3 regions of the Mesorhizobium sp. YR577 genome follow, and region 2 is predicted to be linked to each of the others. Evidence: predicted binding sites of a transcription regulator. Region 2 holds the regulator's gene; each other region holds the start of a gene.
The links. Region 2 encodes LexA, which represses DNA repair genes until DNA is damaged. Its sites were predicted from a motif close to TGTTCNNNNTGTGTTCNG; they were not measured.
Positions count from the first base shown of each region.

Region 1 (4,357 bases), on a different contig from region 2:
AGATCCTCGAAAAATACGGCTACGATTTCGACATCATCAAAGCGGCCGAGACGCTGGAAGAGCGCTACGTCGATCTCGCGGCGGAGGCGGCGGAGAAGCTGAGGGCGATGCGGGGGTAGGGCATCTCTCCTTCTCCCACAAGGGGAGAAGGTGGGGGCGCACCTCAAACCCCCGTCACAAACCCATCCAACACCCGTTTCTGTCCGGCCTTGTCGAAGTCAATCGTCAGCTTGTTGCCATCGACGACCGAGACATTGCCGTTGCCGAATTTCTGGTGGAACACGCGGTCGCCGACCTTGAAGGGCGAGGGGGTGTCGGAGACGGATTTGGCGACGAGTTCGCCTTCGATGGTGCGGCTTTTGACCGAGCCGCGGCCGGCGCCATAGCCTGAATCGGTCTCGCCATAGCCGATGCGCTCCACCGCGTGGCCGGAGCGCGAGCCCCAGTTGCGGTCGGTTGCGTCATTGCGGTTCGCCTGTGCGCGCTGCCAGCCTGGTGTGGCATAGGTGTTGGAGAATGAGCCGGAATCCTGGCCGACATTGTCGAAGCGCGACGCGCCATAGGGGTTCTGGCGACCGCCGCGCCCGCCGGCGAAGGAGCCGCCGCCGTAGCCGCCATAGCTGTTGCCGGCTTCGGCCACTTCGACATGGGCCTCGGGCAGTTCGTCGAGAAAGCGCGACGGGATAGTGGATTGCCACAGGCCGTGGATGCGACGGTTGGAAACGAACCAGATGTGCAGGTTCTTCTTGGCGCGGGTGACGCCGACGTAAGCCAGCCGGCGCTCTTCCTCCAGCCCGGAACGGCCGCCTTCGTCGAGCGAGCGCTGGTGCGGGAACAGGCCTTCCTCCCAGCCGGGGAGGAAGACGGTCTCGAATTCCAGCCCCTTGGCCGAATGCAGCGTCATGATGTTGACGGCGTCGAGGTTTTCGTTCTGCTCGCTGTCCATCACCAGCGCGACATGCTCGAGGAAGGAACGCAGCGACTCGTATTCCTCCATGGAGCGGATGAGCTCCTTGAGGTTTTCGAGCCGGCCCGGCGCTTCGGCCGAGCGGTCGTTCTTCCACATGTCGGTGTAGCCGGATTCCTCGAGGATCGTCTCGGCAAGCTCGGTGTGGGGCGTGTTGTCGAGCGCCTTCTGCCAGCGCTCGAAATTGGCGGCGACCTCGCGCAAGGCGGCGCGCGGCTTGGGCTTCAGCTCATCGCTTTCGGCGAGGTTTCCGGCCGCTTCCAGCATCGGAATGCGCAGCGCACGCGCCGTGTCGTGCACCTGTCTTATGGCCGCCTCGCCAAGCCCGCGCTTGGGCACATTGACGATGCGCTCGAAGGCGAGGTCGTCGGCCGGCTGGGCGACGACGCGGAAATAGGCCATGGCGTCGCGGATTTCCTGGCGCTCATAGAAGCGCGGGCCGCCGATGACGCGGTAGTTCAGGCCGAGCGTGACGAAACGGTCTTCGAATTCGCGCATCTGGAAGGAGGCGCGCACCAGGATGGCCATGTCGTTGAGCTTGTGGCCCTTGCGCTGGGCGGACTCGATCTCCTCGCCGACGGCGCGGGCTTCCTCCTCCGAATCCCAGGCGGCGTGGACATTGACCCGGGAGTCGTCGTCCTCGACCTTTTCGGTGAACAGCGTCTTGCCCAGCCGGCCCTCATTGTGGGCGATGAGGTGGGAGGCTGCACCGAGGATATGGGCGGTCGAGCGGTAGTTGCGCTCGAGGCGGATGACGGTGGCGCCGGGAAAATCCTTGTCGAAGCGCAGGATGTTGTCGACCTCGGCACCGCGCCAGCCATAGATCGACTGGTCGTCGTCGCCGACGCAGCAGACATTCTTCTGGCCCGGCGCGCCGGTTTCCTGCGCCAGCAGCCGCAGCCACATATATTGCGCGGTGTTGGTGTCCTGATACTCGTCGACGAGGATGTATTTGAAGCGCTTGTGATATTCCTTCAGCACATCCGGGTGCCCGCGGAAAATGCGGATCGGGTGGCAGAGCAGGTCGCCGAAATCGCAGGCGTTCAGCGTCTTCAGCCGGTCCTGATAGGCCTGATAGAGCTGGCGGCCCTTGCCGTTGGCGAAGGCGCGGGCGTCGCCCTCGGGAATTTCGGAGGGGCCGAGGCCCTTGTTCTTCCAGCCGTCGATCATCATGGCGAACTGGCGCGCCGGCCAGCGCTTGTCGTCCAGCCCCTCGGCCTGGATGAGCTGCTTGATCAGGCGGATGACATCGTCGGTGTCGAGAATGGTGAAATCCGAGCGCAGGCCGGCCAGCTCGGCATGGCGGCGCAGCATTTTCACGCCGATGGAGTGGAAGGTGCCGAGCCAGGGCATGCCTTCGACAGCCTCGCCGACCAGCAGGCCGACGCGCTGCTTCATTTCGCGCGCGGCCTTGTTGGTGAAGGTCACGGCGAGGATTTGGCTGGGGAAGGCGCGGCCGAGGCTGAGGATGTGGGCGATGCGGGTGGTCAGCACGCGCGTCTTGCCGGTACCGGCGCCAGCCAGAACCAGAACCGGGCCGTCGATGGTTTCCACCGCCAGCCGCTGCTCTTCGTTGAGGCCTTTCAGATAATCCGGGGCCGAACCCTGGCGGGCAGCCATGGCGCGCGCGGCAATGCCACCGCCTTGCGCCGGCGCGCGCGCAGGGGCGGCGCGAGGCGCGGGATCCTCGTCGAAGAAGGGCATGTCGTCTGGAAAGTCTGACATTTGCTCCGAATGTAGTGATTCGGGCCAGAAAGGCCAGAAGAAGCGCTAAAACAAAGCGCGAACAAGCCCGATCTGACGGTATCCGGCGCATAAGGCGTGTGTTTCGGCAGCTTGCGGCGGCGCAGGTGCTCCCATATCCGTCATTTGACAGTGTTTGCGGTTCGGCGGAAAACTGGCGCCTGACGACTCAACGCTTGGCCGTCGAGGGTTTGGCTTGCCTCGAACGGTCCCCGAAATCATAAGGGCAACGATCTTGGCAACGGTTATCACGGCGCTTGTCTTCCTCATTCTTGGGCTCTTCCTAGCCGGTGGCGGCGTGTGGCTCGCCACGGTCGGTGGCAGTCTCTATTACGTCATTGTGGGCATCGGCTTCCTGCTGACGGCGTGGCTGCTGTTCAAGCGTTCGGGGGCTGCGCTTTGGGTTTTCGCGCTGGTGCTGATCGGAACGCTCGCCTGGGCTATATGGGAAGTCGGTCTCGACTGGTGGCAGCTTGGCCCGCGAGGCGGTGTTGTCGTGCTTCTGGCGCTGTGGCTGCTGACGCCGTGGGTGCGGCGGCGCCTGACGGCTTCCGGCGGCGCAATACCGCTGGCGGCCGGCGTTCTTGCCGCACTGATTGCGGCAGGCGCGTCGATGACGGTCGATCCGCAGGACATTGCCGGCGAGTTGCCGACGGACAAGGTCGCCGCCACGCCGGATCTCGGCGGCGGCGACGTGCCGGCGGGCGAATGGCATTTCTATGGCCGCACGCAATATGGCCAGCGCTATTCGCCGCTCGACCAGATCACGCCTCAGAACGTCTCGACGCTGACGCCGGCATGGACCTTCCAGACCGGAGATGTGCGTACGTCGGCGGACGTGCCGGAAACGACCTATCAGGTGACGCCGCTGAAGATTGGCGACACGCTTTATATCTGCACCCCGCACAACTGGGCGATCGCCATCGACGCGGCGACCGGCAAGGAAAAGTGGCGCTTCGATCCCAAGATCGCCGAGGACAGCGACCGCCAGCACCAGACCTGCCGCGGCGTGTCCTACTACAATGACACCAAGGTTGCGGCCGGGCAGCCCTGTGCGCAGCGCGTCTACCTGCCGACCTCGGATGCACGCCTGATCGCACTCGATGCGGCCAATGGGCAGGTTTGCAGCGGCTTTGCCAATGGCGGCACGATCGATCTCTACGCCAACATGCCCTACAAGCAGCCGGGCTATTATTACTCGACTTCGGCGCCATTGATCGCCGGGGGCAAGATCATAGTCGGCGGTGCGGTCAACGATAACTATGCAGCTGACGAGCCGTCGGGCGTCATCCGCGCCTATGATGCCGACACCGGCGCGCTGGTGTGGAATTTCGATTCCGGCAACCCGGACAAGACGACGCCGATCGCTGCGGGCGAAACCTACACGGCGAACTCGCCCAACATGTGGTCCACGCCAAGTGCGGATGAGAAGCTCGGCCTGCTTTTCGTGCCGCTCGGCAACAAGACGCCGGACCAGCTCGGCATGGATCGCAGCGAGAATGTGGAAAAGTTCTCGTCATCGATCACCGCGCTCGATCTCAACACTGGGCAGATGCGCTGGGTGCGCCAGACCGTGCATCACGATCTGTGGGACATGGATATCCCGGCACAGCCAAGCCTGGTCGACATCAATACGGATAAGGGTGT
Region 1 is NZ_FPBI01000010.1:70,993-75,349, forward strand. Features, by position in the region: gene BM413_RS15885 (hypothetical protein) at 1-119, shown strand, start outside; gene BM413_RS15890 (ATP-dependent helicase) at 164-2,692, opposite strand; gene BM413_RS15895 (glucose/quinate/shikimate family membrane-bound PQQ-dependent dehydrogenase) at 2,946-4,357, shown strand, end outside.
Region 1: the regulator LexA is predicted to act here: its motif matches at 2,739-2,756, upstream of BM413_RS15890 (ATP-dependent helicase).

Region 2 (4,357 bases):
CTCGATCTCCGGGCTGCACATGGCGCTTGTCGCCGGCACCGTGATGGGCTCATTGCGCGCGGTATTCGCATTGTTTCCCGGCTTTTCGTCGCGCTGGCCGGTCAAGAAATATGCCGCCGCCGCTGCTTTGGTCGCGATTGCCTCCTATCTTTTCATCTCCGGTGGCGAGGTCGCGGCCCAACGCAGCTTCATCATGCTCGCGATCATGCTGACTGCGCTGCTGTTCGACCGCGGTGCGCTGACCATGCGCAATCTGGCGATCGCGGCCATCGTCGTCATTGTAATTTCGCCGCATGAGGTTATCGGCCCGAGCTTCCAGATGTCTTTCGCGGCAACGGCTGCTCTGGTCGGCGCTTATGCCTTGTGGGCGGAGAGGCGTTCGCAAAGGTCAAAGCCTTTTGTTCCTCCGGGCAATGCGTCACTGATTGCCGGTTTGACCAAGCGCACGATCGGCTCGGTCGGTGCACTCGCCATGACCTCGATCATCGCCGGTCTCGCGACGACCGCATTCGGCGCCTATCATTTTCAAAGGGTTTCGCCGCTCAGCCTGCTCGCCAATCTCGGCGTCATGCCCGCCGTATCGATCCTCGTCATGCCTTTTGCTGTCGCCGGTTCATTGGCGATGCCGCTCGGCCTGGATGGCCCGTTCTTCTACGTTATGGGCAAAGGGCTGACGGCGATGATCGTCATCTCACAATGGATATCGGATCGCTCGCCCATCGACGCCGTCGGGCTGGTTTCGGGGCGATCCCTGGTATTGCTCACCGTCGCGCTGGTGATTGCGACGATGGCCTCGACGTGGCTGCGGTTGCTCGCAGTGCCTTTCGCGCTCGCAGGAATGCTGCTTCTGGCAGATGTGCGAGCGCCAGACATTCTCGTCTCGGAAGATGCGAGACTGGTGGCCGTACCGGTCGATGATGAAAATCTCGCAGTCAACCGCGCGCGGCCGAACGAATTCACCATCGAAAACTGGAAGCGGGCGCTGTTGTCGGAATATCTGATCAAGCCGGTCGATACGATCAATGATGCCGGCAAGAAAAGGTCGAGCCGGGCTGGGCGCCGTAATTCACCAACCGACGCGTCCTTCGATGATTCCGCGGAAATTGAAGCGGCCGACCTTGCATCAAGCGATACGGCCGTTTCGTCGGGACAATCTCGCGAAAAGCCGGTGAACTCGCTCGCTGCTGGTTTCGATTGCCATAACGGTCTGTGTCTGGCGACGCACAGATCGGGCGCAATCATCGCTCACGCTGCCGATTGGCGTTCCGCGCGACGCGCGTGCGACTATGCCAGCCTCATCGTGATCGACGACGCGACTGCCGAGGATGTCTGCGAAGACGCCGTCCCGCTGGTTGTCACCAAGCGCGAACTGGCCAAGTTCGGCAGCGCCGCCGTCTATCTCTATGGCGACATTTCGGATCGTCGTGCCGAAATTCGTTTCGCGCTGACACAACCATACCGCCCCTGGCATACACAACGAGCATTTTCTCGAGAGGCGAGAGGACTGCCGCCTTATCAGCGGAGAGAAAGTAAGCCGGCGAACAATCAGTTAAAAAAGTCGAGATACTCAAATTCGCGAAGCGCCAAACCATAGTCAGGCGCTGCCGCGTGTCGTCAATAACGCCGGATCAATCCCACCAGCTTGCCCTGGACCTTCACACGGTCAGGTCCGAAAATCCGCGTTTCATAGGCTGGATTGGCGGCTTCCAGCGCAATGGAAGCGCCCTTGCGGCGGAAGCGCTTGAGCGTGGCTTCCTCTTCATCTACCAGCGCAACGACGATTTCGCCGGGGTTTGCCGTATTGGCATTGCGGATGATCACCGTGTCGCCGTCAAAAATACCGGCCTCGATCATCGAATCGCCTTTGACTTCAAGCGCATAGTGCTCGCCGCCCATGATCATCTCCGGCGGCACGGAGATTGAATGCGTCTTGTGCTGGATGGCTTCGATCGGCACACCGGCAGCGATCCGGCCCATTACGGGGATCGAAACGGCGGAGCCGACATCATCATTCCCGGCTACAGGGCCGCGCGCAGGTTCCGGGGGGCGTCGACCTAGGCTGCCCTCGATGACGCTCGGCGAGAATTTCGCGCGCTGCGGTGCCAGCCCGGGGGCCATGGAGTCGGGCAGGCGGAGAACTTCGAGTGCGCGAGCGCGATTCGGTAGCCGGCGAATGAACCCGCGCTCTTCAAGAGCAGTGATCAACCTGTGGATGCCGGATTTCGATGCCAGATCGAGCGCTTCCTTCATTTCATCGAAGGAAGGCGGGATTCCCGCTTCTTTCATCCTCTCGTGGATGAACATTAGAAGCTCGTGTTGCTTGCGCGTCAGCATGGCCACCCCCGAAGAATCAAACCAAAAACAAAACCAGAACAAACACTATCTGTTCCATTTGTGTTCTGCAACCGTTTAAATTTTAATGAATATCTTAAGGTACTGGAAACAATACGCGAACGCGCCGATATTGGAACCAGTCGATCGGATATGTGCCGATCGATAGGCCTGACCTAGCGAATCCTCAGGACGGTGCATGGCGCACCAGCCTCGGCCGCCGGCGCAAAAGGTTCGCGGATGATCAACGCATTGGCCTCGGTGAATGTCCTCAGCATTGAGGAATCCTGGATCTCGAACGGCGTCGCTACGAGCCCGGCATCGTCGTCTCGAAGAACGGCGCGCACATAATCCTGGCGCAGATCGTTGGCCTGCATTGCTGCGCCGAGGAAAGCCTCATGGATATCAGACACATGGTGCCGCCCGCCAAGTCGCGACAGCAGCGGCTTCAGGAACAGATGCGAGCAGACAAGACTCGCCACCGGATTTCCGGGCAAGCCGATGCAGCGGGTGTGCCCGAGTCGGCCGAACATCAGCGGCTTGCCGGGCCGCATAGCGATCTTCCAGAAATCGAGCTTTACGCCTTCGCTGGTCAAAACGTCGTGGATGAAGTCGTGATCGCCGACGGATGCGCCGCCCAGAGTCACGATCACGTCTGCGCCGGCCTCCATGGCTCGCTTGATCAGCGCCGCGATGGCCTCCTTGCGATCGGGCGCGATGCCGAGGTCGAGCACCCTTGCGCCAACCGATTCGGCGATCGCTGCCACGCCGAAGCTGTTCGAGGCGATGATCTGGTCGGGGCCTGGTTCGCTGCCCGGCGGCAAAAGCTCGTCGCCGGTGGCGATGATCGCCAGCAGCGGCTTTTTCACGACGGGAAGGCGAGGGTGGTTGGCCGAGGCTGCAAGCGAAAGCGCACCCGCGTCCAGGACCCTGCCTTTGTCCAGCAGCAGGTCGCCTGTGGAAAAATCGAGGCCCCGGCGCCTTATGTGGCGACCGGCATCCACCGTTTCGGTGACCTCTACGGTTCTGCCATCGAGCTTTCGGGTGTTCTCCTGAATGACGATGGTATCGACACCATCCGGCATCGGCGCTCCCGTGAAGATGCGGACGGCCTGACCCGGCTCTACTTTGCCGGCAAAGCGCCGCCCAGCCGGAGCTTCGCCGATAACGTGCAGCGTTGCCGGGACATTGGCGACGTCAGCACTGCGCACCGCATATCCATCCATGGCCGATGCGTCGAACGGCGGTTGCGTGCGCAGCGCTCGTACAGGTTCGGCCAGCACGCGCTCGGCAGCCTCGGCCAACGCTACGGATTCCGCGTTGCCGGGACCGGCGCCATCTAGCAGTCGCTGTAGGGCCTCGGCGACCGGAAGGAGTGCCATCTATGCGTCCACCCGGTAGTCGCCGGATTTGCCGCCGGTCTTCTGGACCAGCCTGATGCCGGAAATGACCATGCCGCGATCGACGGCCTTGGCCATGTCGTAGATGGTCAGGCAGGCGACGGAAGCCGCCGTCAGCGCTTCCATTTCGACACCGGTCTTGCCGGTGACGCGGGCAAGTGCGGTCACGCGCAGGCCGGGCAGGGAATCGTCAGCTTCGATGTCGACCGAAACCTTGGTTAGGAGCAGCGGGTGGCAGAGCGGGATCAGCTCATGTGCCCGCTTGGCCGCCATGATGCCGGCGATGCGCGCAGTGCCAAGAACATCGCCCTTCTTGGCGTTGCCCTCGCGGATCAGTTTCAGCGTTTCGGGCAACATGGTGACAAAGCCCTCGGCGATCGCCGTGCGCTCTGTTTCAGCCTTTTCGCCGACATCGACCATATGCGCCTGGCCTTCGACGCCGAGATGGGTGAGGGCGGGTTTGCCGCTCATGGCCTAGCCATTTACCGCTTGCGCGGCCTTGCCAGTCAGCAGCGCACGCGTTGCCGCTGCCACGTCCTGCTGCCGCATCAGGCTCTCACCGACCAGGAATGTGCCGATGCCGAAACGTTCCAGCCGCCGGCAATCCTCGTGGGTAAAGATCCCAC
Region 2 is NZ_FPBI01000015.1:169,074-173,430, forward strand. Features, by position in the region: gene BM413_RS21810 (ComEC/Rec2 family competence protein) at 1-1,594, shown strand, start outside; gene lexA (transcriptional repressor LexA) at 1,615-2,334, opposite strand; gene glp (molybdopterin molybdotransferase MoeA) at 2,508-3,713, opposite strand; gene moaC (cyclic pyranopterin monophosphate synthase MoaC) at 3,714-4,202, opposite strand; gene trpC (indole-3-glycerol phosphate synthase TrpC) at 4,206-4,357, opposite strand, start outside.

Region 3 (4,357 bases), on a different contig from region 2:
GGAGAAAAGCCGCGGCTCGATCTCCGGAATGGTGAAGCCGGAAACCGGGCAGGCGAATTTTTCGGAGAACAGGATGCGCTCATGCGTCTCGTTCTTCGACTTGTTGACGGAATCCTCGCCGGTCTGGCTGGCGTCCAGCGGCCGGTCAGCGAATTCGGCGACCGCAAGTCCGTCGGCGAGCTTCAGCGCCGTCTCGATGGAATCCGCCAGGCGCGTTGCCAGATCGCCGCGCACGACGACGCGGTCGACCACGACGTCGATGTCGTGCTTGTACTTCTTGTCGAGCGCTGGAACATCGGCGATCTCGTAGAAGACGCCATCGACCTTGACGCGCTGAAAGCCCTTCTTCAGGAGCTCTGCCAGTTCCTTGCGGTACTCGCCTTTGCGGCCGCGCACCATCGGCGCCATGATGAACAGGCGCGTGCCTTCTTCCAGCGCCAACACGCGGTCGACCATCTGCGAAACCGTCTGGCTCTCGATCGGCAGGCCGGTCGCCGGCGAATAGGGAACGCCGACGCGCGCGAACAGCAGGCGCATATAGTCGTAGATTTCGGTGACGGTTCCGACCGTCGAGCGCGGATTGCGCGAGGTCGTCTTCTGCTCGATCGAGATAGCTGGAGACAGACCGTCGATCTGGTCGACATCCGGCTTCTGCATCATCTCGAGGAACTGACGCGCATAGGCCGAAAGGCTCTCGACATAGCGGCGCTGGCCCTCGGCATAGATCGTGTCGAACGCCAGCGACGACTTGCCCGAGCCTGAGAGGCCGGTCATGACGATCAACGAATCCCGGGGAAGGTCGAGATCGATGTTTTTCAGATTGTGTTCGCGCGCACCGCGAATGGAAAGATATTTATGATCGGCCATGCCGGTCCGCCGCCTCAATTCAAGAAAACTGTTGGATTGGCCCGTCTGTCCGGCCATCCCGTCATGTAGGTATTTTTGCCGCTCTGTCGAGGGACGCCCAACCCTCTCCGTCAGCAGGGTTTAGCCGCCTTTGCCCGCGGGGAGCAAGCGAAAAGAACAAAGGCCGAACACGCTCCTGACATATTGTGCATAAGCCATATGGCTTTGTTACAGGCCGATCACATTTTTGCCGGCAAGGCTTCGCGTGGTTGACGCCGAAAAATCGAAGGAGCAGACTTCCTATGTCATCTGGAGCCGAGCATCCTTCGATGTTCTTCGCAGCCGGTAGGCGGTTTGCGAGACGCCGCAAACCAGCGAATAAGCGCTTTGGAAGACTTTGGAGAAACTGACAGAGGAGCGAGGTATGACCCCACCTGACAGTCCCAAATGGCTCTGCAAATGCGCGGAGCCGCGCCAGGCATAAGTGCCCGGGCTTGCCCGGCAGACTGTGACCTGCCGTCCCCAAAAAAGAAAATCAGAGACCACTAGTCGGATCGTTGGCTGAAGCCGCGTAGCATCCGAAAGCAAAGCCGGTAAAACACTCCCGGCAGTTGGCAAAAATGTCATCAAAGCCTCGACCGCTCTTGAATGAGCGGCGAGGCTGTTTTCATGATCCCGACAGACATCCCGTCGAAAACGCCGTTTGACGCCACAATAACAAATCTCCGCCGCCGTGCCGCCTCACGGCTAACCGCGATTTGCCGCAATCGCTGGGGAAATTGGCGCTCGCCAATGCCGACGTCCTTTTTCATCAAGACGAGGCATCGCCCGGTTTCGCGAGGCCTTGAGTATGACGGTGTTTGGGAAGCGGTCGGTGCCTGCGCGAGCGGGTGTCTGGATTGCGGGGGCTCTCGCACTGCCTCTGTTGGCGCTTGGTGCATTCCTTTGCGATCTGCAGCTTTCCGGAAACTTCCATACGGTCGTGCCCGGCGAACTCTATCGCGCGGCGCAGCCGACGCCGCGCCAGCTGCAAGAATACGCCGACAAATACGGCGTAAAGTCCGTCATCAACCTCAGGGGACCGCATGATGGCTTCGCATGGTACGAAGCGGAGAAGGCGGAAAACGCGAGGCTCGGGATCAAGCAGATCGATTTTCGCGTCAGTTCGATCACCGAGATGGACAGCAAGGAGATCGCCAGGCTTGTTGCGATAATGCGCCAGGCGAGGAAACCGCTGCTCGTTCATTGTCAGTCGGGCGCTGATCGCAGCGGATTGGTTTCGGCGCTCTATCTGGCCGCGGTCAGCGGTGTAGATATCAAAGAGGCGGCGCGCCAGCTTTCAATCAGGTACGGGCATTTTTCGATGCCTTTCAGCCGTACCTACGCCATGGACCTGACTTTGGAGGCATTTGGTGCCGCATCCGCTCAACCCAGCAGCTAAGTTTCGATAATTGCGGCTTTCGGTTGAAAAAGACGTGAAATCGGATGGCGGCGCTTGAAATACGGTGAATTGCTGTATAGAACAAAATGAGAACAAACAACTTGTGGACAGAGCCTGAATTTCATCCCCGTTGTGGCCGGGATGGTGTCTATGGGCTAAGGTGTACCGGCAAATTTGCCGATTTTGTTAGGATAAGCGCGGAGCGGTGTCATGGCGGGTAGCGTCAATAAAGTCATTCTGGTTGGTAATCTCGGCGCGGATCCGGAAATCAGGCGGTTGAACTCGGGTGAGCCGGTCGTCAACATTCGTGTCGCCACCTCCGAAAGCTGGCGCGACAAGAATTCCGGCGAGCGCAAGGAAAAGACCGAGTGGCACAATATCGTCATCTTCAATGACAACCTCGCCAAGGTCGCCGAGCAGTATCTGAAGAAGGGCATGAAGGTCTATGTCGAGGGTCAGTTGCAGACCCGCAAATGGACGGACCAGACCGGCAATGAGCGCTACACGACCGAAATCGTGCTGCAGAAGTTCCGCGGCGAATTGCAGATGCTCGACGCGCGCGGGCAGGGCGGCGACGGCGGGCAGGTGAGCTATGGCGGCGGCGGTGGCCGTGGATCGGATTTCGGCCAGTCCGGCCCGAACGATGATTTCAACCGTGGCGGTGGCGGCGGTGGTGGAAACCGAGGCGGCGGTGGCGGTGGTTCGTCACGCGATCTCGACGACGAAATCCCGTTCTGAGTGACTTTTTCGCGGGGGCGTTCAACGCTCCCGCGAACCCGTTTTCTGTCTAGAAAGACTTTGCCGATAGTCTTTACGGCTGCCTTTGAAATCGATCAGCCTGCCGCCACCATTGCCTTGATGCCATCGGCAACGAACTGGACGGCCAGTGCCGCCAGGATGACGCCGAGAAGTCGCGTCAGGATCGAACGGCCGGTCTGGCCAAGCAGGCCGTCGATGCGCTCCGCCAGGATGAAAACGAGGTAGGTGAGGGCAAGGCACAGGAAGATGATGCCGACCAGTGCTGCCTGCGCGGCCCACCCCGGAAATGAGCCTGACAGCAGCACCGTCGCCGAGATGGCGCCTGGCCCCGCGATCAGCGGGATCGCCAGCGGAAATGCCGCAATGTTGTGGATGTGATCCTTGGTGATCGCCACGTCCGAAATCTTCTCCTTGCGGTCCTGCCGTTTCTCGAAAACCATCTCGAAGGCAATGAAAAACAACAGGAAACCGCCTGCGACGCGGAAGGCAGGCAGGGTGATGCCGAACACCGACAGGATCGACGCGCCGGCAATCGCAAACAGCGCCATGACGCCGAAGCCGATGATGCTGGCGCGGATCGAAACCTGACTGCGCTGCGCGCGTGTCATGCCCCGCGTAACCGCAAGGAAGATCGGCGCCAGCCCGGGCGGATCGATGGTCACCAGGAGCGTCACGAAGGCGTTGAAAACACTGTCGAAATTCGGCATTCCGTGTCCTCCTGCAGGCAGGCTACATTGCCGGCTTTCCGCGCGCCAGTCCCCTCACGGCAAGATCAGGGCAAAGGCCTCCTGATTTCTTGGGAGGCATATTTTCGACATGGTGTCGCAGGATTGCCCGAATCGTCGGTATCCATTTGAATTTGTGGCGAAAAACAGTTCTGGAAAAAAGCGCTCGGTATTGGTGAAATCGGTATCGTTCCTATATAAGAGGGCAGTGATTCTCCTAGTTTAAGTGATCCGATTTGACCGACCAGAAATTACCGGGTGGACCCGGCGGCCCCTCCGATATCGAGCCTATCTCGATCATCGAGGAGATGCAGCGTTCCTATCTCGACTATGCGATGAGCGTCATCGTCAGTCGTGCGCTTCCGGACGTTCGCGACGGGCTGAAGCCGGTTCACCGGCGTATCCTTTTTGCCGCCCATGAAAGCGGCTACCACTGGAACCGCAAATATGTGAAGTCGGCGCGCCCGGTCGCCGACGTCATGGGTAAATACCATCCCCACGGCGACGCCTCGATCTATGACGCCTTGGTTCGCATGGCGCAGGATTGGTCGCTGCGCGTTCCGCTGATCGACGGGCAGGGCAATTT
Region 3 is NZ_FPBI01000007.1:156,430-160,786, forward strand. Features, by position in the region: gene uvrA (excinuclease ABC subunit UvrA) at 1-867, opposite strand, end outside; gene BM413_RS12250 (dual specificity protein phosphatase family protein) at 1,829-2,287, shown strand; gene ssb (single-stranded DNA-binding protein) at 2,498-3,025, shown strand; gene BM413_RS12260 (MarC family protein) at 3,121-3,753, opposite strand; gene gyrA (DNA gyrase subunit A) at 4,008-4,357, shown strand, end outside.
Region 3: the regulator LexA is predicted to act here: its motif matches at 2,365-2,382, upstream of ssb (single-stranded DNA-binding protein).